DNA from 3 places in the Peribacillus sp. NPDC101481 genome. Region 2 is predicted to be linked to each of the others. Evidence: riboswitches for the same ligand, from Rfam matches in the RefSeq annotation. Region 2 holds a riboswitch; each other region holds the start of a gene.
What was found. A riboswitch is a leader RNA that binds a small molecule or an ion and turns the genes downstream of it on or off. The one in region 2 is predicted to bind glycine.
Positions count from the first base shown of each region.

Region 1 (7,422 bases), on a different contig from region 2:
GGCAAAATAAGCATCCAATCCCAGATTCCTGAATCCCATTAATATTCCTTCAGAAATGACACGATATGCTTCAGTAACGGTAGTCGGCATTCCCGGATAGGATTCTGGAACGATTACGCTATAAGTCAATTCATGCTCGTGCAGTACCGCTCGTCCTCCTGTTGGCCTGCGTACAAAACCAAGGCCCTGCCTTTTGACCTCTTCGATATCAATTTCCGCTTCCGCCTTTTGAAAATAACCAATCGACAATGTAGCTGGATCCCAGCCGTAAAAGCGTATGATTGGCGGAATTTCCCCTTTGCTTTGCCAGTTTAACAGAGCTTCGTCCAGTGCCATATTAAAAGCCGGTGAACAATACCCCGAATCTATAAAACCCCATTTATCTTTAGCCATCCTTACCCCTCGTTTCGATAGACTGTTTTTCAATACCCCACAAAAAACTCACATGTAGTAGTTTAACAGACTTTAACACTCTAAAAAAGAAAGTACCATCAAGTCCATGAAGAATTTGATGAAAATTCTTTTTGATTATTGGTTAAAGCAATTATATAATAAAGATTGTCTGTATTCGTTAAGGTAGAAGGGAGTTTTTATGTTTGGAAATATTATATACACTGCTCATCATCTTAGGAGTGGTTATTGCGTATTCACTTTTTAATTGGTACCGCCAGCGTAAAATCGTTAAAACACTAACACAGGACGAATTTATCGCTAACTACAGAAAAGTGCAGCTAATCGATGTGCGGGAACCGAATGATTTCGATAATGGCCATATCTTAGGCGCAAGAAACATCCCTATGACTCAAATGAAAACACGCTTGGTCGAAATTAGGCCGGACAAGCCTGTATATTTGTACGCTCAAAGCGAAATCATCAGCGGCAGAGCTGCAGCCATGCTATACAAAAAGGGCTACAGGGAGCTTTTTCACCTAAAGGGCGGTTTCAAAATGTGGACCGGGAAAATCAAAGCAAAGAAATAAGACCCCATCTCCGCATGGGCTCTTTTTAATTCAATAGCTCAAGGAAAAGAAAGTTAATTGCTGGACTTTAATGAAATCTTACATAAACATGAAAAATCCCCGCCGGCAGGCAGGGATTTTTTTCGTATAAGCTATCAATCTAGGCTTGATAACGCAGAACAGGTTTTCTTGCAGCAAGAGTTTCATCAAGCCGCTTTATAACGGTTGTATGCGGAGCTTCCTGAACGATTTCCGGGGTTTCTTCCGCTTCCTTGGCAATCTGGATCATCGCATCGATGAACGCATCCAGCGTTTCTTTTGACTCGGTTTCAGTCGGTTCTATCATCATTCCTTCCTCCACGTTCAACGGGAAGTAAATGGTTGGAGGATGATACCCGAAATCCAGTAATCTTTTGGCTATATCGAGAGTCCTAACCCCCAATTTCTTTTGCCGGCGTCCGCTTAATACGAATTCGTGCTTACAATGACGATTATATGGTAAGTCAAAATAAGGTTCCAACTTGCGCATCATATAATTGGCATTGATGACCGCATTTTCGGTGACGGCTTTAAGGCCATCAGGCCCCATTGAACGAATGTACGTATATGCCCTCACGTTAATCCCGAAATTACCATAATAAGGTTTTACCCTGCCAATGGATTGCGGACGATCATAATCAAGAGCGAATTGCTCACCTTGTTTAATTATAAGAGGTTTAGGCAGGTAAGGAATCAAGTCCGACTTCACACCTACAGGACCAGAACCCGGACCTCCGCCGCCATGCGGACCCGTGAATGTTTTATGGAGATTTAAGTGAACCACATCAAAGCCCATGTCACCCGGGCGTGCTTTTGAAAGGACTGCATTCAGATTGGCTCCGTCATAATAAAGCTTCCCACCTGCATCATGGACAAGTTGTGCCATTTCCAAGATGTTTTCTTCAAATAATCCCAATGTATTGGGGTTCGTCAGCATCAAGGCCGCCGTATCAGGTCCAACAACACGCTTTAAATCTTCAAGGTCGACTAATCCATTTTCATCGGATTTCACTGTAATCGTTTCAAGTCCGGCAACAGTGGCAGAGGCAGGATTCGTACCGTGTGCAGAATCAGGTACAATCACTTTCGTCCGTTCTGTATCGCCATTCGCTTCGTGAAAAGCGCGAATCATCATCAACCCTGTCCACTCACCATGTGCACCTGCTGCAGGCTGTAATGTCACTTGGTCCATCCCGGTGATTTCAGTTAAGTGTTCCTGCAAATCAAATAAGAGTCCCAATGCTCCCTGAACGGTAGCCGGATCTTGATATGGATGGATATGGGCAAAGCCGTTGAAACGTGCCACGTTTTCATTTATTTTCGGATTATATTTCATCGTGCATGAACCCAGCGGATAAAAACCCGAATCCACCCCATGATTCCGTTTGGAGAGTGCTGTATAGTGACGCATGATATCCAGTTCGGACACCTCAGGCAGTTCTGCCTCTTCTTCACGGATGTAGTCGGCAGGAAGAATTTCTTCGAGCGGAATAGTTGCAACATCCATTTCTGGCAGACTGTACCCGATTCGACCGGAAGTACTGATTTCAAAAATGAGTGATTGATCTTGATTATTCATGTTGATCCCCCAATTCCTGCGCAAGTGCATCAATTTCTTCTTTTGTTCTAAGTTCAGTTACCGCAACCAGCATATGGTCTTTCAGCTCAGGATAAACCGTCCCTAAATCAAAGCCGCCGATCATCCCTTTTTCAAAAAGGCTTTTATTGATTTCTGAAAACGAAGCAGGCAGTTTAATGATAAATTCATTGAACGAAGGACCGTCGAATATCAGTTCCACCCCTACTGCCATAATTGCTTTTTTCGCATAATGCACTTTTTGAATATTTTGCACGGCCATTTCCTTGACACCCTTTTTCCCAAGGGCGGTCATTGCAACAGAAGCTGCCAACGCATTCAAAGCTTGATTGGAACAAATGTTGGATGTGGCTTTGTCACGGCGAATGTGCTGTTCACGAGCTTGTAGCGTTAGTACAAATCCCCTTTTACCATTTTCATCCACGGTTTGACCGACGAGTCGGCCCGGAACTTTCCGAACAAGTTTATTAGTAACCGCAAAATATCCACAATGAGGTCCACCGAATGCCGCTGGAATGCCGAATGGCTGGGCATCCCCCGTTACGATATCTGCACCGAGTGCACCAGGGGATGTCAAAGCTCCCAATGCAAGCGGATTACTGGAAACGATAAACATGGATTTGACGCCATGAATGATTTCTTCCATTTCCTTCAATGGCTCGATCCGGCCAAAAAAGTTCGGATATTGCACGATCACTCCTGCAATGTCCTCATTCGCCAATTCCTTTAAAGCAGCTAAGTCCGTCACACCGTCTTTATAAGGAATTTCGATCACTTCCACGCGTTGCCCTTTCGCATATGTCTTCACGACTTCTCTTGATTCAGGATGAACGGTTCCTGAAATGAGAATCTTCTTGCGCCGTGTCTGTCCTGAAGCAAGCATGGCTGCTTCAGCCAGCGCTGTCCCGCCGTCATACATGGAGGAGTTAGCCACATCCATGCCCGTCAATTCACATATCATCGTTTGATATTCAAAGATTGCTTGAAGCTCTCCCTGTGAAATTTCAGGCTGATAGGGTGTATAAGCCGTGTAAAATTCAGAACGGGATAGAACATGATCGACGATGACCGGTGCATAATGGTCATAGACACCCGCACCAAGGAAGGAAGCATAGTTTTTAAGATCCGCATTCTTGGCAGCAAGCCTTGATAATTCTTTCATTAATGCTGGTTCCGATTTAGCAGGCTTGATATCGTATTCTCCTTGAAAACGAACGCTCTCAGGGATATCATTGAAAAGTTCTTCAGCAGTGGATACCCCTATCGCTTTCAGCATTTCTTGTTTATCTTGCTCTGTCATGGGTAAATAACGATGTTTCATCTAATGACCATTCCCCTCTATTTACGTGGTTTTTTATAAAAAGGTGTTTGTATTATAACGGCTTTCAAACGTTTGGAACGGATCTCCACTTCGACTTCCGCATCCAGCACTGAAAATTCCTTATCGATAAGTACCAAACCCACGTTTTTCTTCAACGTTGGTGATTGGGTACCGGTCGTGACCTCGCCAATGACTTTATCACCGCTGTAGACCTTATACCCATGACGTGGAATGCCACGGTCTATCATTTCAATTCCCACAAGCTTGCGAGGAGCTCCTTTCTCCTTTTGCTCAGCAAGAACGGCTTTCCCGAAAAAATCAACTTCCTTATCGACTTTTACTGCAAAACCAATCCCGGCTTCTATCGGGGTGATGTCTGCTGAAAGCTCCTGCCCATACAACGGCAGTTTCGCTTCAAAACGCAGGGTATCACGAGCACCTAAACCAATCGGCTGAACTCCCTCTTCGTTTCCGGCATCCATAATCGCCTTCCAAAGGGCTGGACCATTTTCACTGTCACTATATATCTCAAAGCCATCCTCACCAGTGTATCCAGTACGGGATACCATCGTGGAGATACCGTTAATCATGACATTTTCCTTGAACTTGAAAAATCCAATTTCACTTAAAGCAGTATTTCCCGATAGTTTTTGTAAAATCTTCTCTGCAGATGGCCCTTGAAGTGCCAGCTGTGTATAGTCACTAGATACATTCTTGATTTGGACATCTTCCGATAAATGAGCTTGCAGCCAATTGAAATCTTTTTCTGTGTTCGCTGCATTGACCACGAGCAGATAGTCATCCTCAGACCTTTTATACACGATTAGATCATCAACCGTGCCTCCGTTTTCATAACACATGGCGGAATATTGGGCACCGCCCTGTTTCAGCTTTGATATATCATTAGTCAGCATCTTTTGTAAAAAGGAAAGGCTCCCAGGACCCTTAACATCGACTTCACCCATATGGGAAACATCGAATAACCCCGCTTTTGTACGTACGGCTTCATGTTCGTCCTTTATACCCGAAAATTGGACAGGAAGTTCCCAGCCGCCAAAATCAATCGTTTTACCTCCGTATTCACGATAAACCTCAAATAGTGGTGTTCTTTTTAAATCGGTCAAAAAATGACCCCCTTCAGATTTTTTTAAATTAATTGGCTTCATTATCAAAAGCTTCTTGTCATTACGCATCAGATATATCCTGATTCATGATGTGAAAAAAGCACAAAAAAGGACAGAGAAAGCCCGTTTGAGCTTTTTCTCTGTCCTGAAACCTGAAAGTTTACCTATGTAATAGGTTTTCCCCTTTGGTGGCCGTCCCAAAACGGGCGGCGCTCTCCAGAGTTGCGTCCAATAAGAGTTCTTTTGCCTGAGAGATTCACTGCTAAGTTTGCTCCTTCGGCGCTACATCCGTAGTCTCTCCCCTTATCTTCACCCGCATATAAATGGTCTACCAATGAAAGGAAGCGAATAAGCCACCAAACATCGGTAAAACCCCTGAGCATCGTGGAATGCATTCTCTGCCAATTCTCCTGAAACCTCAGAAACCGTTTGATTGGTCTCCTTCAGTAATCTTGGATAAATTAGAAGTCTATAGCCCATACTAAGAAAACGCGAACTGCAAAATCGATGTACAAAGATTCTTTGTAGCGTTGGGAAATTGGAATTTTCTAAATATACTTATATCCTACCCTAAGAAACTTATCTCTGCAATATCTTTTGAAGAGAAATATTTTTATTACTTCACATATGAAATGTTCGGGTTTTGACCTTTTATTAAGGAAAATATGATTTAAGAGGGAGTTATTTCTATGAAAATCAATATATCCTTTAATTCTGAATGGAATGACGAGTTTCTGCAAAAGATGGAAAATGACGGTCCATGGGGAAACTGGGAGCTTTATAAGCTCGCGGTTCAAATGGAGGAAAATCTTATCATCCCTGATTTTGAAGGTTTACAGGCGCCCAAGCACCTTCCGCAGTTAACCCCGCTTCCCCATCAATTGGAAGCAGCCAAGCAAGTGGTGGAAAAGATGAATGGAAAAGCCATTTTAGCTGATGAGGTAGGGCTCGGAAAAACAATTGAAGCTGGATTGATCCTAAAAGAGTATATGATTAGGGGCCTTGTAAAAAAAGTTTTGATCCTTGTTCCGGCTTCCCTTGTCACACAATGGGCTTTTGAATTGAACACCAAGTTTCATATACCGGCAGTCGTTCAGAGAAAAAGCTATGTTTGGGACTCCTGTGATGTGGTCATTTCATCCATTGATACAGCGAAACGAGCTCCACATCGAGATATCATTTTCAAGCAGGAATACGACTTCATCATTATTGATGAAGCTCATAAACTTAAAAATAATAAGACGAAGAACTATGAATTCGTCCAAAATCTGAAAAAGAAATTTTGTTTACTCCTGACAGCCACTCCGATTCAAAATAAAGTCGAGGAAATTTTCCACCTCGTTTCGTTATTGAAACCAGGCCACTTGGGAAATGCCTCACTTTTTTCAGAAAAGTATAAAGGGAAAGGCCGGAACATTATTGAAGATGAACACCTAAAGGAACTTGTCAACACTGTCATGATTCGAAACCGGCGGGCCGATACTGGCATTGAATGGACAAAACGGCATGTGGAGACCATCACCATTGAATTTTCTCCAACGGAACAAGCATTGTACGATGCTGTTTCCAAATTCAAACCTATTTCGGATGGTTCTAAAGGAAGCGCCTTTTCGGCTCTCACTCTCCAAAGGGAAGCATGCAGCAGCAGAGAGGCGGTCTTTTATACATTAAAGAATATGAAAAATAAATATGATCAGCCTTCCCCTGACTTTTTAGCAAAGCTTGATGATTTATTTTCTAAAGTGAATGAAACGGTTCAGAACTCAAAGGCTGAAAAAGCTTTGGAACTGATCAAGAAAATTGATGATAAAGTCATTATCTTTACCGAATACCGGGCGACTCAGCTATATCTACAATGGTACCTACAGCAGAATGGAATTTCTTCAGTTCCTTTCCGAGGCGGTTTTAAGCGCGGAAAGAAAGACTGGATGCGAGAATTATTCCAAAAAAATATACAGGTATTGATTGCAACAGAAGCTGGCGGGGAAGGGATAAACCTTCAGTTTTGCCATCACTTGATTAATTTTGACCTGCCATGGAACCCGATGAGGCTCGAACAGAGAATCGGACGGATACACCGCCTTGGTCAGGAAGAAGATGTGATGATTTATAACTTTGCCACGAAAAATACAGTGGAAGAACATATTCTGAAGTTACTATATGAAAAAATAAATTTATTCGAGAAAGTAATCGGCGAATTGGATGATATTCTAACCAAACTGGATATTAACAACATTGAAGAATATTTGATTGATGTAGTCGGTGAATCCAAAACAGAGGGCGAAATGAAAATCAAGATGGATAATTTTTCATCGTTAATCCAATTCGCCCAATCAATGAAGGAAGGTGAGGTTCATGCAGCAACGGGAAATTCATGATTTT
Region 1 is NZ_JBIWNJ010000001.1:1,001,878-1,009,299, forward strand. It holds gene ACIROD_RS04780 (lipoate--protein ligase family protein) at 1-393, opposite strand, end outside; gene ACIROD_RS04785 (rhodanese-like domain-containing protein) at 597-980, shown strand; gene gcvPB (aminomethyl-transferring glycine dehydrogenase subunit GcvPB) at 1,120-2,577, opposite strand; gene gcvPA (aminomethyl-transferring glycine dehydrogenase subunit GcvPA) at 2,570-3,916, opposite strand; gene gcvT (glycine cleavage system aminomethyltransferase GcvT) at 3,934-5,040, opposite strand; glycine riboswitch at 5,179-5,262, opposite strand; glycine riboswitch at 5,266-5,353, opposite strand; gene ACIROD_RS04805 (DEAD/DEAH box helicase) at 5,730-7,418, shown strand; gene ACIROD_RS04810 (YqhG family protein) at 7,396-7,422, shown strand, end outside.
Region 1: it holds a riboswitch for glycine, as region 2 does, so the genes downstream of both, gcvT (glycine cleavage system aminomethyltransferase GcvT) here and ACIROD_RS18670 (amino acid permease) in region 2, are expected to answer to the same signal.

Region 2 (7,422 bases):
TAAGATCAACCAGATATCTTTGTTTTTTTAAAACGGACAGATTTTTTACTCACCGAGTTGGAAAATATGGAGCGGCAACTATCTGGACAAACACCGCAAATAGAATCAAAGGATTTCTTGACTCTTAATTCCCCGCTATCTCTCTCTGATTCGCCTGATCCACCTTCGTTTTGCCCATCTTATAAATCGCAATCAGCATAATGAACCATACAGGTGTAACGAATAAGGCAACACGAGTGTCGTCCGCAAGTGCAAGAACCACAAGGACGAACGCTAGGAAAGCAAGGATCAAGTAATTGGAAATTGGATAAAGTGGTAATTTAAATTTGTTCTTTTTCACTAGATCTGGCCTTGTTTTACGGTATTTCAAATGACTGATGACTGTAATTCCCCAAATAAAGATGAAACATACTGTAGAAATACTTGTAATCAAGGTAAATACACCTTCAGGCATTAAATAGTTCAAAACAACGGAAATTAAAATGACAACAGTTGAAAAGAACAATGCATTGGAAGGTACTTTTCGGTCATTAAGTTTTGCAAACGGTACAGGTGCATTTTTATCTTTGGCAAGTGAATATACCATCCGGCTTGTACTGAAGATTGCGCTGTTACATGCCGAAGCAGCCGATGTTAGGACGACAAAATTAACGATACCAGCTGCACCAGCGATACCTACAGCCACAAATACTTGGACGAATGGGCTTTCCGTTGGGATGATTGCGTTCCACGGATAAACACTCATAATGACAATAAGTGCGCCAATGTAGAAAATTATAATCCGAATAGGAATATTATTGATCGCTTTGGGGATAACTTTTTCTGGATTTTCTGTTTCACCTGCTGTAAGTCCTACAAGTTCAATGCCCACAAACGCAAACACTACCATCTGGAATGAGAGGACAAAACCATTTATTCCATTTGGGAACATCCCTTCGTGTCTCCATAGATTCGTGAAACTTGCTGCGCCTGAATCAGTGGAAAAGCCTTTAATAATCATGAAAATACCGATAACAATTAGTGCTAGGATAGCGATGACCTTAATTAATGCGAACCAGAATTCCATTTCGCCAAAAAGTTTTACGGTTGCAAGATTCATAAATAGCAGAATGACTAGTGCAATTAATCCTGGCATCCATTGCGGTACGGAAGGAAACCAATACTGAGTATAAAGACCAACTGCCGTTAAGTCGGCCATTGCGATTGAAATCCAGCAAAACCAGTAGGTCCAGCCGGTTACAAATGCAGCCATATTACCTAAATAGTCTCTTACAAAGTCAACAAAGGAATGATAGTTCAAATTAGATAAGAGCAGTTCTCCAAGTGCGCGCATGATTAAGAAGCAAATGATGCCTGTAATCATGTAAGCAAATAGAATTGATGGCCCGGCTAAATGAATAGATTTTCCTGCCCCAAGAAATAATCCCGTTCCGATTGCCCCTCCAATAGCTATGAGTTGTACGTGCCTGTTTTTTAGCCCTCTATCCAACTTTTGTTCCTGCATACGATTTCCCACCTTCTACTTTTTTAGGCTACTTGGAATTTTCCCCTTTTAAAGGGTCAGCCTTTCAATGAGTGTGAATTAATAGCGTACTGGAGACTGCCTCACCGATGTAAGCGTTTTCTTTGATGGGTACTGGATATAGATTTTTAAACTAAAGCTACCAACCATTTTTGAAAATATAGCATTAATTGTACAAATCAAAGGATAGATCATTTATCTACAGATCTCAATTAACACTCCTCTCTTTTTATCTTCCCAAGTACAAAAAAGGGCAGAGGAAAGATAGGTATTTTCCTACCTTCCTCTGTCCTTTTACCTGAGAGTTTAACTCCTTCGGTGGCCTATGGCTCTCTTCAGAGACGCGTCCAATTGTAGTCCTTTTACCTGAGAGATTAGTTCCTGCTTTTATAGGATTTGCTCCTTCGGTGCTAAACATTGTTTAGACTCTCCCACAATCATCATCCGCTGATATAAAGTTGTTTTAATAGTTGTATATTATCGGTTTTTAATGGATGTTTCAATGATTATCTGAAAAAACTATATTTTCTGAAATCTAAAAATGGACAAATTTGAACTTTATGATCAGGATATTTTAGAGGTTATTAGCTATGAAAAATCAAGCTTATTAGCAGCTTTTCTATGTTGTTAGAATCCCAAACACGCTTATGTATATGCAAAAATATCGGCATTTTTCGATTGACAATACGGCAAAATTCAAAGCCGGGAGAGGAAATAATATCTATAGTTTTAACATAATTGATGTATGGAAAAAGAGAAAATTCGAGACTCGTGAAATTCCTTGCAGCAGTAAAGATTGTCTAGGAGCTTCCTCCCTAAGTTCAACAGTATTTTCAGAAGCCTGCTCTTCTTTAGCAACTTCCTCTTTGTCCCCACCACCAACTGTATTAGCTATGATGACAAATGCTAGAACCCATCCCCACCACTTCTTTGGCTTCTTTAGCTTGAGTTTCTTTTCCTTAACCATTTTAACCTTATACCCCCTTTACAGTTTTTCTGACGGACTGATGTAAACAAAAATAGAATAACATAATCTGGGTCAATAGGGTTTATATATATCATCACGTATCCATTTTCACAATGCTTGACGTGTTAACGAAACCATTCCCGATTCATTTTACCAGCTTCTTTTAAAACATATTCATAAAGTATGATCAAATCTATATATACTTATTATTTTTGTATATTTCTTTTATAGATAGTAAGATATTTCACTAACAAATATTCACATCAAAAAAGGGAGGTGAATACTCAACTTAGCAAGTAAATATACCATTCGAAAGAAGTTTTGCTTTAAAATAGAAAAAGTCATTGGAGCTCATAGCAACAATGACTTTATTATATAATCACTTTTCTAATATAAAAAATGAATTCCATTAATCGTTAAATAGGAATAAAGAATGTCTTAAACAATTTTTTTTAGTAAATCATATAATTTAAATATACTCGTTCTAATTCCTTTGGTTTAACAGATGTATTATAAGGCATATAAAGAGAAAGTCCCAAGTACTTAAATAGATGCGCTGTATACCTGTAAACAATGCTTCAGAAAACCATAAAGCTTTTGAAAAATAATTTTCTTCATTCGCGGTCATTTATTGATATTCAATTCTGGTAAAAAAAAATGTACATTCAAGACACATCTGATTTAAAGTAAGGTGAACTTGTAGCAATAACTTCATTTGTTTCAACATTGCTGTATCCGTTTCTACGATTGATCATGTTTGGTTAGTACGGTTTCCAATATAGCTTAAAATTTCTGGTGAATTGATCAATGTTTCTGTTTCTTCTATATAATACTTTTTAACGAATCAATATATTCTAAGCATGGTGTAGCTCCATACATTTCTTTAAAAAGACTCGTTAAGGACTTTTTATTCGCAAAGTAATAGAAAGATGCGAAAGAAAATTAAAGAAACATTTACTTTTTGCCCCTTCGGGCGTTTTATGTGCCCATATAATCGCACAGTTTGTGTCAACTCTACAATAGGTCTTATAGAACTAACCAATGGTTTGTCACCATTTTCAATAAACATATTAAATATTCCGCTATACTAAATCTTTTAAACTAGGCTGAATTTTAGAAGGCAGTTTTGCTTTTTAACTGTGCATAATCCATGTAAGAGTATAGTGGCATGGCAAGGAAAGCTACTTTAAAGGCGGTTAGTAAACTATCAAGCTTATCTTAATTTTTTTAAGGCACCGCTCCATGCAATCGTTTGATCTAACATTGCATTTACATTCCCAAGGTGTAAATCAGCTGGTTTAAACGTCTTGAAGTTTTCAAAGTCTGTAAATAGCGATAATGTTGGATTTACCCGAACGTCCGCAACTAGTAATTCCCCTAAGATGCCACGCAAATGTTCAGCTGCACGGGCTCCGCCAGTTGAACCATAGCTCACGATGCCCGCAGCTTTGTTGTTCCATTCATCACGTGCGGAATCAAGTGCGTTTTTTAGGGCCCCTGTAATACTGTGATTGTATTCTTGTACGATAAACACAAAACCATCCAAGCCAGAAAGTTTTTCTGACCAAGCTAATAATCCTGGTTCTTTACCAGTGCCTTCTCCAACAAATGGCAAGTTAAAATCTACGATATCGACGATTTCATAATTTGCGTCTTTTCGTTCATCAGCTATTTCTTTTACCCAACTTCCTACTTGTGGACTTACGCGTCCTATACGTGTGCTTCCTAAGATAATTCCGATATTTAATTTTTCCAATGTTTTCTCCTCCTCGTTAATGACTGGCAAATAAATTGGTTAAGAATAAAAACCTCATAATTTGTTTGATTACATATTTTTTATCTCTTCCACTAACGTGTAGTACCCACCTTCTGTATCTTCAATGAGATGGTTTATTTTGTTAAGATGTTCTCTAAATTCACTTTTTTCTAACCAATTTTTATGAAAATCAATACTCTCAAAGGTAGTTACCATAATTGCCTTATTATTTTCTACAGAACGATGCCAACGACTGCTGATCCAACCAGGAACACCTTGTGATCCTTCTTAAAATTGAGTAGTTCTTCAGCTTGGATAGCAACCAATTCATCTAGTTTGCCTGGTTTAGCTGTAAATACATTAATCCATACTATTGTATTACTTGATTTCATATTCATAATCTCCTGTCATTTAACATATTTTTTTCAATTCATTAATAATTGGCATCTTCTTTTATCATTAAAGGGTGTCAGTGCTGACTGTCATTATTTTTAATAAAAAACTAGGGAGTTAAAGCCCTAGTAAATATTTGCACACTCTCAGTTATAAATGCCTCCAGGGATACGGTTGGATAGTTTTCATCGGCATCCAGGTTGTTCATAAAGGCTCCAAAATTCATCATCATGAACGACAGTGCCTGAAGCTCTGGTTCAGTGTGAATAAGCTTTCCTTTCTCATACATCGTGTTAAAATAGTTTGTCAAAATTTTCAGTAACTGTCGAGGATGCTTTTGTGTTTTTTCTCGAAACCCAGGTAAATTGCCTTCCTCCTTGATACTTATCATAATCATTTTACGGTTACGATTCATGATTTCATGATATGTTCGACTGATCAGTTGTAAGTCTGAATGTAAGTCCCACACGATTTGCTCTTCATTAAAAAGTATTGTCATCTCTTCGGCATAATGATATCGATCAAATGCTTTTTCTAGAAGATTTAGCTTGCTTCCAAACCGACGAAACAGTGTTTTTTCACTCAAACCTGCGGCACCAGCAATTTCCTGAGTAGTAACAGCATTGTATCCCTTCTCTGCGATTAGATCGATTGCCGCCAACAGCAGCTTATCATCGGTACTTAGCTTATTACTGCTGCTCATGCTCTCACTTCCCCTGAATAGACTGTCAGTACTTACTGACTATATATTTTATTCTATTCAGCTGTTTTAAAATTGTCAAGGAAATATTTCCAGCAATACATATTCTTTTTAAGACGGTAGGCCAATCCAAATGATAGAAACTTATTGGAGAATTAACACCATACCCATTCAGGAAAACTAATAATAGACGGAGCATTTTGCTCCGCCTGATTGCTAGAATATTTTTTTCTCATTCAACTCGAGAGCTAATTCTTTAAAGAACTGTAGCGATTCTGGATTTCCCATGGAGTCTGCATTCACTACTTTATCAAACTCGAAACCTAATAACACTTTACGTATCGGGACTTCCATTTTCTTTCCGTTCAAGGTTTTCGGAATTTGTTCAACGACATGGATTTGGTCAGGGATAAAGCGAGGGGACACATGCCCTCTGATTTGTTCCTTGATTTTTGCCGTCAATGCTGTATCCAGGCCATTACCGGGTTTAAGGACAACGAACAGCAGCAGTGAGGAACCGAGGCCAAGCACTTCCCTATCAATGACAAGGCTTTCCATCACCTCGTCGATCGCTTCGACGACCCGGTAGATATCACTAGTTCCCATCCGTACACCAGAACGGTTGATGGTCGAGTCGGAACGACCATAAATGATACAGCTGCCCTTGTCGTCAATCTTTATCCAATCACCATGTTTCCATATGCCAGGATACGTATCGAAATAACTCTCGTAGTATCTTGTCCCGTCATGATCATTCCAGAAGTATAGCGGCATGGATGGCATCGGTTTGGTAATTACCAATTCACCGACTTCATTAATCAATGTTTGACCATGCTCATCAAAAGCTTCCGCACAAACACCCAATGCTCTTCCTTGTATCTCTCCGATTCTTACGGGCAATGTTGGAACGCCACCTACAAATCCGGCACAAACATCGGTTCCGCCACTGGATGAACTGAGCCAGATATCCTTCTTGACATTCTCATACACCCATTTATAACCGTCGCCAGACAATGGAGCCCCAGTTGAAAAAAGAGCCTTCAATTTCGATAAATCATATTTTCCCATTGGCTTGTTTCCTAACTTCATGGAATTCGTAAGGAATGGTGCACTTGTTCCAAAGAAAGTCATGCCTGTATCTTCAGCCAATTCCCAAAGGGCATCCATATTCGGAAAAGAAGGACTGCCGTCATAAAGGACGATGGTCCCTTCATTAAGCAAACCGCCCATAAGGAGATTCCACATCATCCAGCCTGTCGTCGTAAACCAGAATACAGTATCCTCGGAAGTCATGCCTTGATGGATTCTTGTTGATTTTAAATGCTCCAATAATATACCGCCATGCCCTTGTACAATTGGTTTTGGCATTCCGGTTGTGCCAGATGAATAGAGAATCCAAAGCGGATGATCGAACGGAACATTTTCAAAAGATAATTCTGTCTTTTCTTTTAAAAGGTCATCCCAAGGAATCGTATCTGCCAGATTCACTTCCAAATTCTTTTTTTCTATGTAAGGTACCAGAACGGTATGCTTTACAGTGATCAATTCCTGTTTAAGCTGGGAGACGACTGATGTTTTATCATATACATTTCCATTGTACTGATATCCATCAACAGCCAGTAATACAACCGGTTCAATCTGTTTGAAACGATCTATGACGCTTCTTGCCCCAAAGTCAGGTGAACAACTGGACCAAATGGCACCTATGCTTGCTGTTGCCAAGAAAGCTATGACAGCTTCAGGTATGTTTGGCATATAGGCAACAACACGGTCACCGGATTTCACACCAAGTTGCCTTAATGAATGGGCGACAGAAGCTACTTTTTCTTTCAGCTCTTTCCAGCTGACTTCCTGCTGCCTGATATGTTCGGAACGGAAAAAAATCGCCGTTTTCTCTTCTTGCTCATTCCATAATGCATTTTCAGCATAATTAAGCCTTGCCCCCTCGAACCATTTCGCACCTGGCATTGATTGCTCCGCTAAAACCCTGTCATATTTCCTGGCTGCTTTTACATCACAATAATCCCAAATTGAAGCCCAAAATTCCTCCAGTTCATCTACCGACCATTTCCATAATTCATGAT
Region 2 is NZ_JBIWNJ010000002.1:1,798,931-1,806,352, reverse strand. It holds gene ACIROD_RS18670 (amino acid permease) at 125-1,504, opposite strand; glycine riboswitch at 1,807-1,863, opposite strand; glycine riboswitch at 1,867-1,966, opposite strand; gene ACIROD_RS18665 (hypothetical protein) at 2,244-2,489, opposite strand; gene ACIROD_RS18660 (NADPH-dependent FMN reductase) at 3,703-4,245, opposite strand; gene ACIROD_RS18655 (hypothetical protein) at 4,479-4,637, opposite strand; gene ACIROD_RS18650 (TetR/AcrR family transcriptional regulator) at 4,748-5,341, opposite strand; gene ACIROD_RS18645 (acetoacetate--CoA ligase) at 5,555-7,422, opposite strand, start outside.

Region 3 (7,422 bases), on a different contig from region 2:
TTTAATTAACTAACAACCAACAAGTCACGATATCTTTATTGCGATCTCATACAACATGATATTAGGAACGTATATTAAATAAAACTAATAAATTCATTCTCTTTCTGCCCGTTTTCAATCCTAAGGGTGTACCTTTTTCATGAATTTGTATTGTCCATAAATTTGGCATCGTTTATTTAAATGGCTTTTTTGCTTGTTTCAAAATTTCCCCAAGCTGCCCATCCTGTCTGCGTCATATATTTTTTCTCCTTATAAAAAAGAAAAGAAAGGTCATCCTAATGGAGTAATTCCAATAATGACATAAGGAGAGAAGCTACATGCCTCAACAACAAATTGATATCAATCAATTAAACCAAGCAAAGGCAAACGTTACCCTAACACAAACCTTACTTTCACAAGCAATTGAAAAATCTTCCTCTGATCCAACTTTGGCACAAGAAGCCATTAAACAAGCAGCTCAAGAAATCGCACAAGCCCAGTCTTCCGTAAATCAGGTTTACAGTGCAGTTCAAGCTCAGCAAGCAGAATGATAAAATGAAAATAAAAGAGGCCTATCCCAATTGAGGAATAGGCCTTTTAATAACGAATGTTTTTGGTTCATCCAAGCTTTTTCAGACCCACTTCTTAAAAGGCGGTATACTTTGAGGGAATTTAAACGTATTGCATGGATCATATCTCGTTTTAACTTCCCGAAGCCGCTTGAAATTTTCTCCATAGTACGCAGTTGGCCAATCTTCGATGAGGATATCCGGCCAATTCACGTAGTCACCTGTAGTATATGGTGACAATGCGCATTTAAGTTCTTTGATCCACTGGATGTTTTGCCGCTCTTCTTCTGGATTCGTCCATGTAGCCAGATACTCCTGGGCGATGATGGCATCCCGATAATAAAAAGCCGTTTCATTTGGGGACACACGGCCAACTGCCCCTCCTAGGGATTGGTGCCAAATGGCTGCATTTTCATTTGGAGCGTTTTCCAGAAAATGCTTCATCGTCAAGATTGCTTGCCGTTGAAAAGGTTTTTCAATGAAGGACCCCGACCGCTTGCGATGGGCCGGTCGATTTCCACTTGGATCATTAAAGAATTGCACAGCATCAATGTACGGGACTTCCTTTATCATGGTATTTGTTGGAAAACCCGCTCTCGTCAAAGGCTTTAGAAGCTGCTGCAACCTATATGATGGCCCAACAAATTCACCTTGAGCGATAATTTGGTTTACTTCCTTTGACTTGAATTCGATTTCTGAAGTTAAACACTCTTCAACTTGAGGGGCCCAATCCTGCCAGGCTTCAAACACCGCTTCAAAATCTTCCCATCCCCATGTGACGGAGAAAATCGATACCCTTGATACGGGGTGTACCCGAAAGGTAAGAGAAGTGACTATGCCAAAGTTTCCCCCTCCACCCCCGCAGCATGCCCAAAATAAATCACTATTAATTTTCCTATTTGCTTTAATAAGTTTGGCGCCCCTCTTTCCGCACGCCCTTACCATTTCTATTTCAAGCAAATTGTCACAAGTAAGTCCAAAGCGTCTCGATAACATGCCTATTCCACCGCCGAGCGTAAGGCCTACAAGACCAACACCGCTTTCGGTTCCAGCCGGAAGCGTCGTGCCATACTTCCATAGCGTATTATATACTTGACCTAAATCAGCTCCGGCTTCGATTTTTGCAATCATTTTTTCACGGTTGACCTTGATATTGTACATTTCACTTATATCAATGATTAGACCGCCATTCACTAATGAAAAATTTTCATAACTATGCCTGCCGCTCCTAACCCGGAAAGGTGTATGATTTTCCCGGGCCCACTTCAATGAATTCAATACATCATTGGAATTCTGACAAAACACAATGACCTTTGGAAATTTAGAAAAACTTAAGTTATTATTTATCCTGGCCTGCTCATACTCAGCATCATTAGGTGTAACGACCCGCCCGGTAAGCTTTGTTCTTTCCAAAATATACCCCCTCCCTCGGGTAAAGATGATGTTACATCCTATGAAAAAGTCTGTCAGGAAGACACATTCCATAAGCGTCCCACTGCTGGCATCCCTTGTTACGGGGACTAATTAGCTTTACTCGTGAGATTCGCTGATTTACTCGTGAGTTTCGCCATTTTACTCGTGAATTCCACCACTTTACTCGTAAGTTTTGCCGTTTTACTCGTGAATTTCGCTGGTTTACTCGAATTTCGCCATTTTACTCCTGAATTCCAACAATCACCAAAGACAAAAAAGCCCTTCTCGAATTAAGAGAAGGGCTTTCCGATAGAGTTTCTTATCCAGAAATTTCATCATCGGATTTAACATCCAATGGTGTTCGTTTATCCATTTTCAGCATGTAATAACTTGCTACGACCAAGGCTAGGAAAACGATCCCGACAACCAAGGAAATCCGGGTACTAGGATTGATCCACATACCGACCAACACCATCAGTAAGAAGGCAATTGTCGCATAGTTACTGTAAGGGGCCAACGGCATCTTGAACGGATGTTTCTCCATTTCAGCGGCATTTACCTTTCTGAATTTAAGCTCACTGATAAGTAAGACAAACCATGGAATCATCCCGGGTAATACACTCGCACTGTACACATAAAGGAATAATTGCGGCGGTGCAAGGTAATTCAGGATAACCCCGATGCCCAATCCTAATAGTACAGCGATCGTACAATATGCCGGCACTCCATTTTTAGATACTTTAGCAAAGACTTTTGGAGCTTGGCCATTCAATGCAAGTGTGTAAAGCATACGCCCTGCACTGAAAATCCCACTGTTGCATCCAGACATTGCCGCTGTGATTACGACAAAGTTGATGATTCCTGCTGCTGCTGTGATACCTATTTTAGCAAAGGTTGAAACGAATGGGCTTCCTAAGTCATCCAGTTGATCCCAAGGGAAGACTGTCACGATGACAAATATGGCACCAATATAGAAAATTAATATACGCCATATGATTGATTGGATAGCTTTTGTTACGGTCTTCCTTGGATCTTTCGCTTCTCCGGCTGTGATGCCGATAAGCTCAACGCCTTGATAGGATGCCACGACAAGGGAAAGCGCAAAGAAGAATCCTGTCCAGCCTCCCGTAAAGAAGCCGCCATTTTCCCATAGATTCGATAATCCAATCGCATCCCCGCCATTCCCTATTCCAAAGAAGATAAGGCCTAGGCCGGCAACGATCATCAATATGATCGTTATGATTTTTATAAGTGCAAACCAGAATTCAAATTCCCCGAAGGATTTAACTGAAATGAGGTTGGCCGCCCCCAAGATGATCATGGCGACCACACCTGGTATCCAAGCCGGTAAATCCGGGAACCAATATTGCATATACAACCCAACCGCGATGATTTCGGACATTCCGACGATTACCCATTGAAACCAATTGCTCCAAGCAGTCATATAACCTGCCAAAGGATGTATATAGCTGCTCGCAAAGGTTGCAAAAGAACCTGTAGTCGGTTCTAAATAGAGCATCTCACCCATGGAACGCATGATGAAAAATATAAAAATACCTGCGATGGCATAAGCAAGCATTACAGAGGGCCCGGTCCATTTGATCGTGCTCGCCGATCCCATGAATAACCCGACACCGATGGTTCCGCCCAAAGCTATCATTTGAATGTGACGTGCTTCCAGCCCTCTCTTTAATTCCTTGTTCGACATGTTTAACTCCCCCAGATGCAATATCGGTAATGCTTTTCCATCCTTAACACGAACGACTCTCTATTAATTATTGCGGTTAGAAATGCTTTATCGAAAAAAATATCAATAACACTTCAATTATGTTTTCTTATCTTATAATAGTAAATATTCTGTAAAAATACAATTGTATTTTTGAAATAAACAGTTACCAAATATATCTTGGCAATTTCCCTTATCTAAAAATATCATTTCAAAAAAATGATGTTCAATATTTCATAATAGTGATCATCCAAAAAACAAATTTTTCAAGTACCTTAATAAAAATTAAGACCACTATAAAACTACAGCTATTGCCGTTTTCACTTCAAAAAAAACTTGTTGACCTTCCGAAAAATAGATGATAGAATTCCAATATTATTTTATAAGCATAATGAATGATTCAGCAGTGGTAGATTATCACTGACAACATTTATTCACAACCGCATACAAGCAAGCGATGAATGCTATGGATGACACTATAGCAGGAGCAGCTTCTGGAGAGACTGTACAAGTTGCAGCGCCGAAGGATTCACAATCTCAGGCAAAAGGACAGAAGAGTAACGAATGATAAAATTGTTATTCTGAACCCTTTAAGAGATTGGTATTATCCAATCTCTTTTTTTATTGTCCATTTTGTGGTTGGACTAAAAACAACAGCTTTAAAACCAATGGGAAAGGCAAGCTGGACGAAAAAATCAGTCCCTCTCTCCAAGACCATTCAGGTAAATTCATTCACTACCAAGACTATAAAAAGACGGGGGAGTAAGAATTGGCAAAACAAGAATTAAAAAGAGATTTAAAAAATAGACATGTACAACTGATCGCAATAGGAGGAACCATTGGCACCGGATTATTTTTAGGTTCCGGAAAAGCCATACAATTAGCAGGACCTTCCATTTTATTTTCCTATCTGATAATAGGGATTGCCTTGTTTTTTGTGATGAGGGCACTAGGGGAATTGCTCTTATCCAATGCAGGGTATACATCATTCACTGAATTTGCAACCGAATATGTCGGTCCATGGGCCGGCTTCGTGACAGGGTGGACATATTGGTTCTGTTGGATCATGACCGCAATGGCCGATATCATAGCTGTCGGCGTCTATATGCAATATTGGTTCGATATCCCTCAATGGATTCCGGCTCTAATATGCCTAGTCATTCTGTTAGGATTGAACCTTTTGACCGTTAAGTTATTTGGTGAATTGGAATTCTGGTTTGCCATCATTAAAGTAATCACGATCATCGCCTTGATCGTCGTGGGGATCATCCTTTTGATCATCGGCTTCAATACCAATAGCGGAACGGTTTCCCTAACGAACCTATGGAATCATGGGGGCATGTTCCCTAATGGCATTTCTGGATTCCTATTATCTTTACAGCTGGTCGTCTTCTCATTTGTCGGTGTCGAATTGGTCGGGGTTTCCGCAGCAGAAACGGCAAACCCGAGAAAGAACATTCCATCTGCCATCAATAAAATCCCTGTCCGGATTTTACTTTTCTATGTTGGTGCACTATTCGTCATTCTCTGCGTCAACCCATGGACACAACTGGATGCCACGAGCAGCCCATTTGTAGAGGTCTTTGCGTTAATCGGCATTCCTGTCGCTGCAGGGATCATCAACTTCGTCGTTTTGACATCCGCTGCTTCTGCATGCAACAGCGGTTTATTTTCAACGAGCCGAATACTTTATACGTTAAGCAGGAATGGCGAAGCCCCTGCTAAACTGGAAAAATTAAATAAACAGGCTGTTCCGAGCAATGCCTTATTAACATCCACAATCGTTGTATCAATAGGGGCTTTATTAAGCAAACTGATACCTGAACAGGCATTTACCGTCGTGACGACCATCAGTGCCATCTGTTTCATATGGGTATGGAGCATTATCTTGATTTCCCATATCAAATATTCGAAAACAAGGCCTGACCTAAGAGCGAAATCGACTTTCAAGGCTCCTTTTACACCCTTTGTCAATTACGCCATATTAGGATTATTCCTGTTCATCCTTATTGTTATGCTATTCGCTGAAGCTACACGACTATCACTGCTCTTAACCCCAATCTGGTTCATACTTTTGGTAATACTATATAATTCTCGGAAAAAATATAGCTAAAGGAAATAAAGCCTTGAACTCACTATGAATTCAAGGCTTTATCTGTTTTATGAACATATCATTGTTCGGCTGTCTGCGCACAGTTGCTCAAATATATCAGGCAACTGCATTAAATTTTATATCAAAATAGTGTAAGCTAATATATATTATCGGAACTTTTCCGTCATGTATGAATTTTTCATCCCGGTTTGGTTCACCCATCCATCAGTGGCATTGAAGAATAAACCCCATTGGTGGGCGTTTCACTTTATTAAAACGGAGGGGTTTGTTTATGAAGATTATATATATTCTTACTCTAGTTCCTTTTATAGGCATACTAGGATTTCTGCCTTTTGTTAATAAAATAGAACCATATGTATTAGGGATGCCTTTCAATATGTTCTGGATGGCTATGTGGGTGGTCCTTACCTCTGCCATACTGGGCATCATGTATAAGCTGGATCCCAGGAATCGGGAAGGTGACCAGGAATGAATATTGCTCTCTTAATCATTTTAGCATTTTTACTTCTATCGATATTTTTAGGCATACGCTCTTCAAAAGGAAAAGATATGGACTTGGAACAATGGACGGTTGGCGGACGCGGTTTTGGTGCGATATTCGTCTTTCTGCTGATGGCTGGGGAAATCTATACGACCTTCTCCTTTCTTGGCGGCAGCGGCTGGGCTTATGGCAAGGGCGCACCCGCTCTATACGTTCTAATTTACATTACTTTATCTTACGTATTATCCTATTGGCTCCTACCGGAAATATGGAGATATGCCAAGGAAAATAAACTGATGTCTCAATCCGATTTCTTTGTAAGCAAATATAAGAGTCCCGGTTTAGGAATTTTGGCTGCGCTTGTCGGTGTGGTGTCGATGATTCCAGTGATCGTCGTGCAGCTGAAAGGATTGGGGATCATTGTCTCAGAAGCATCTTATGGTGCCATCTCTATGTCTGAGGCAGTTTGGATGGGGGCGATCAGCCTTACCATTTATGTGATGATCTCCGGTATACACGGTTCAGTTTGGACAGCGGTCATTAAAGATATAATGATGGTCGCCATAATAGGATTTTTGGGGATTTATCTGCCGATTCATTACTTTGGCGGATTTCAGCCGATGTTTGAAGCGATTGATGCGGCCAAGCCTGGTTTTCTTAAGTTCCCAGATCAGGGACTTAGCGTATCATGGTTCATCTCCACGGTAATATTACTCGTATTCGGTTTCTATATGTGGCCACAAGTTTTCAGCGCTGTTTATTCAGCACGCAGCGGCAAGGTATTTCGAAAAAATGCAATCATCAGCCCTTTATATACACTCATGCTGTTATTCGTCTTTTTTGTTGGGTTTACAGCAATATTGAAAGTGCCCGGACTCGTTGGGGCAGATGCAGACCTGTCATTGCTGCGCCTTTCGATCGAGACCTTTGATCCATGGTTTATAGGCATAATCGGCGGAGCTGGATTATTGACTGCATTGGTGCCGGGATCCATGCTTTTGATGAGCGTCGCTACACTGCTCGCGAAAAACGTCTATAAGGAATTTGCACCTGCAGTATCCGATTGCCATGTTGTACGATTGGCAAAGTTCCTTGTTCCAGTCATCGCCCTTATAGCCGTCTACTTCACCTTAAACGGCGG
Region 3 is NZ_JBIWNJ010000004.1:97,118-104,539, forward strand. It holds gene ACIROD_RS22155 (hypothetical protein) at 318-530, shown strand; gene ACIROD_RS22160 (FAD-binding oxidoreductase) at 612-1,961, opposite strand; gene ACIROD_RS22165 (amino acid permease) at 2,281-3,669, opposite strand; glycine riboswitch at 4,172-4,250, shown strand; gene ACIROD_RS22170 (amino acid permease) at 4,457-5,800, shown strand; gene ACIROD_RS22175 (DUF3311 domain-containing protein) at 6,072-6,272, shown strand; gene ACIROD_RS22180 (sodium:solute symporter family protein) at 6,269-7,422, shown strand, end outside.
Region 3: it holds a riboswitch for glycine, as region 2 does, so the genes downstream of both, ACIROD_RS22170 (amino acid permease) here and ACIROD_RS18670 (amino acid permease) in region 2, are expected to answer to the same signal.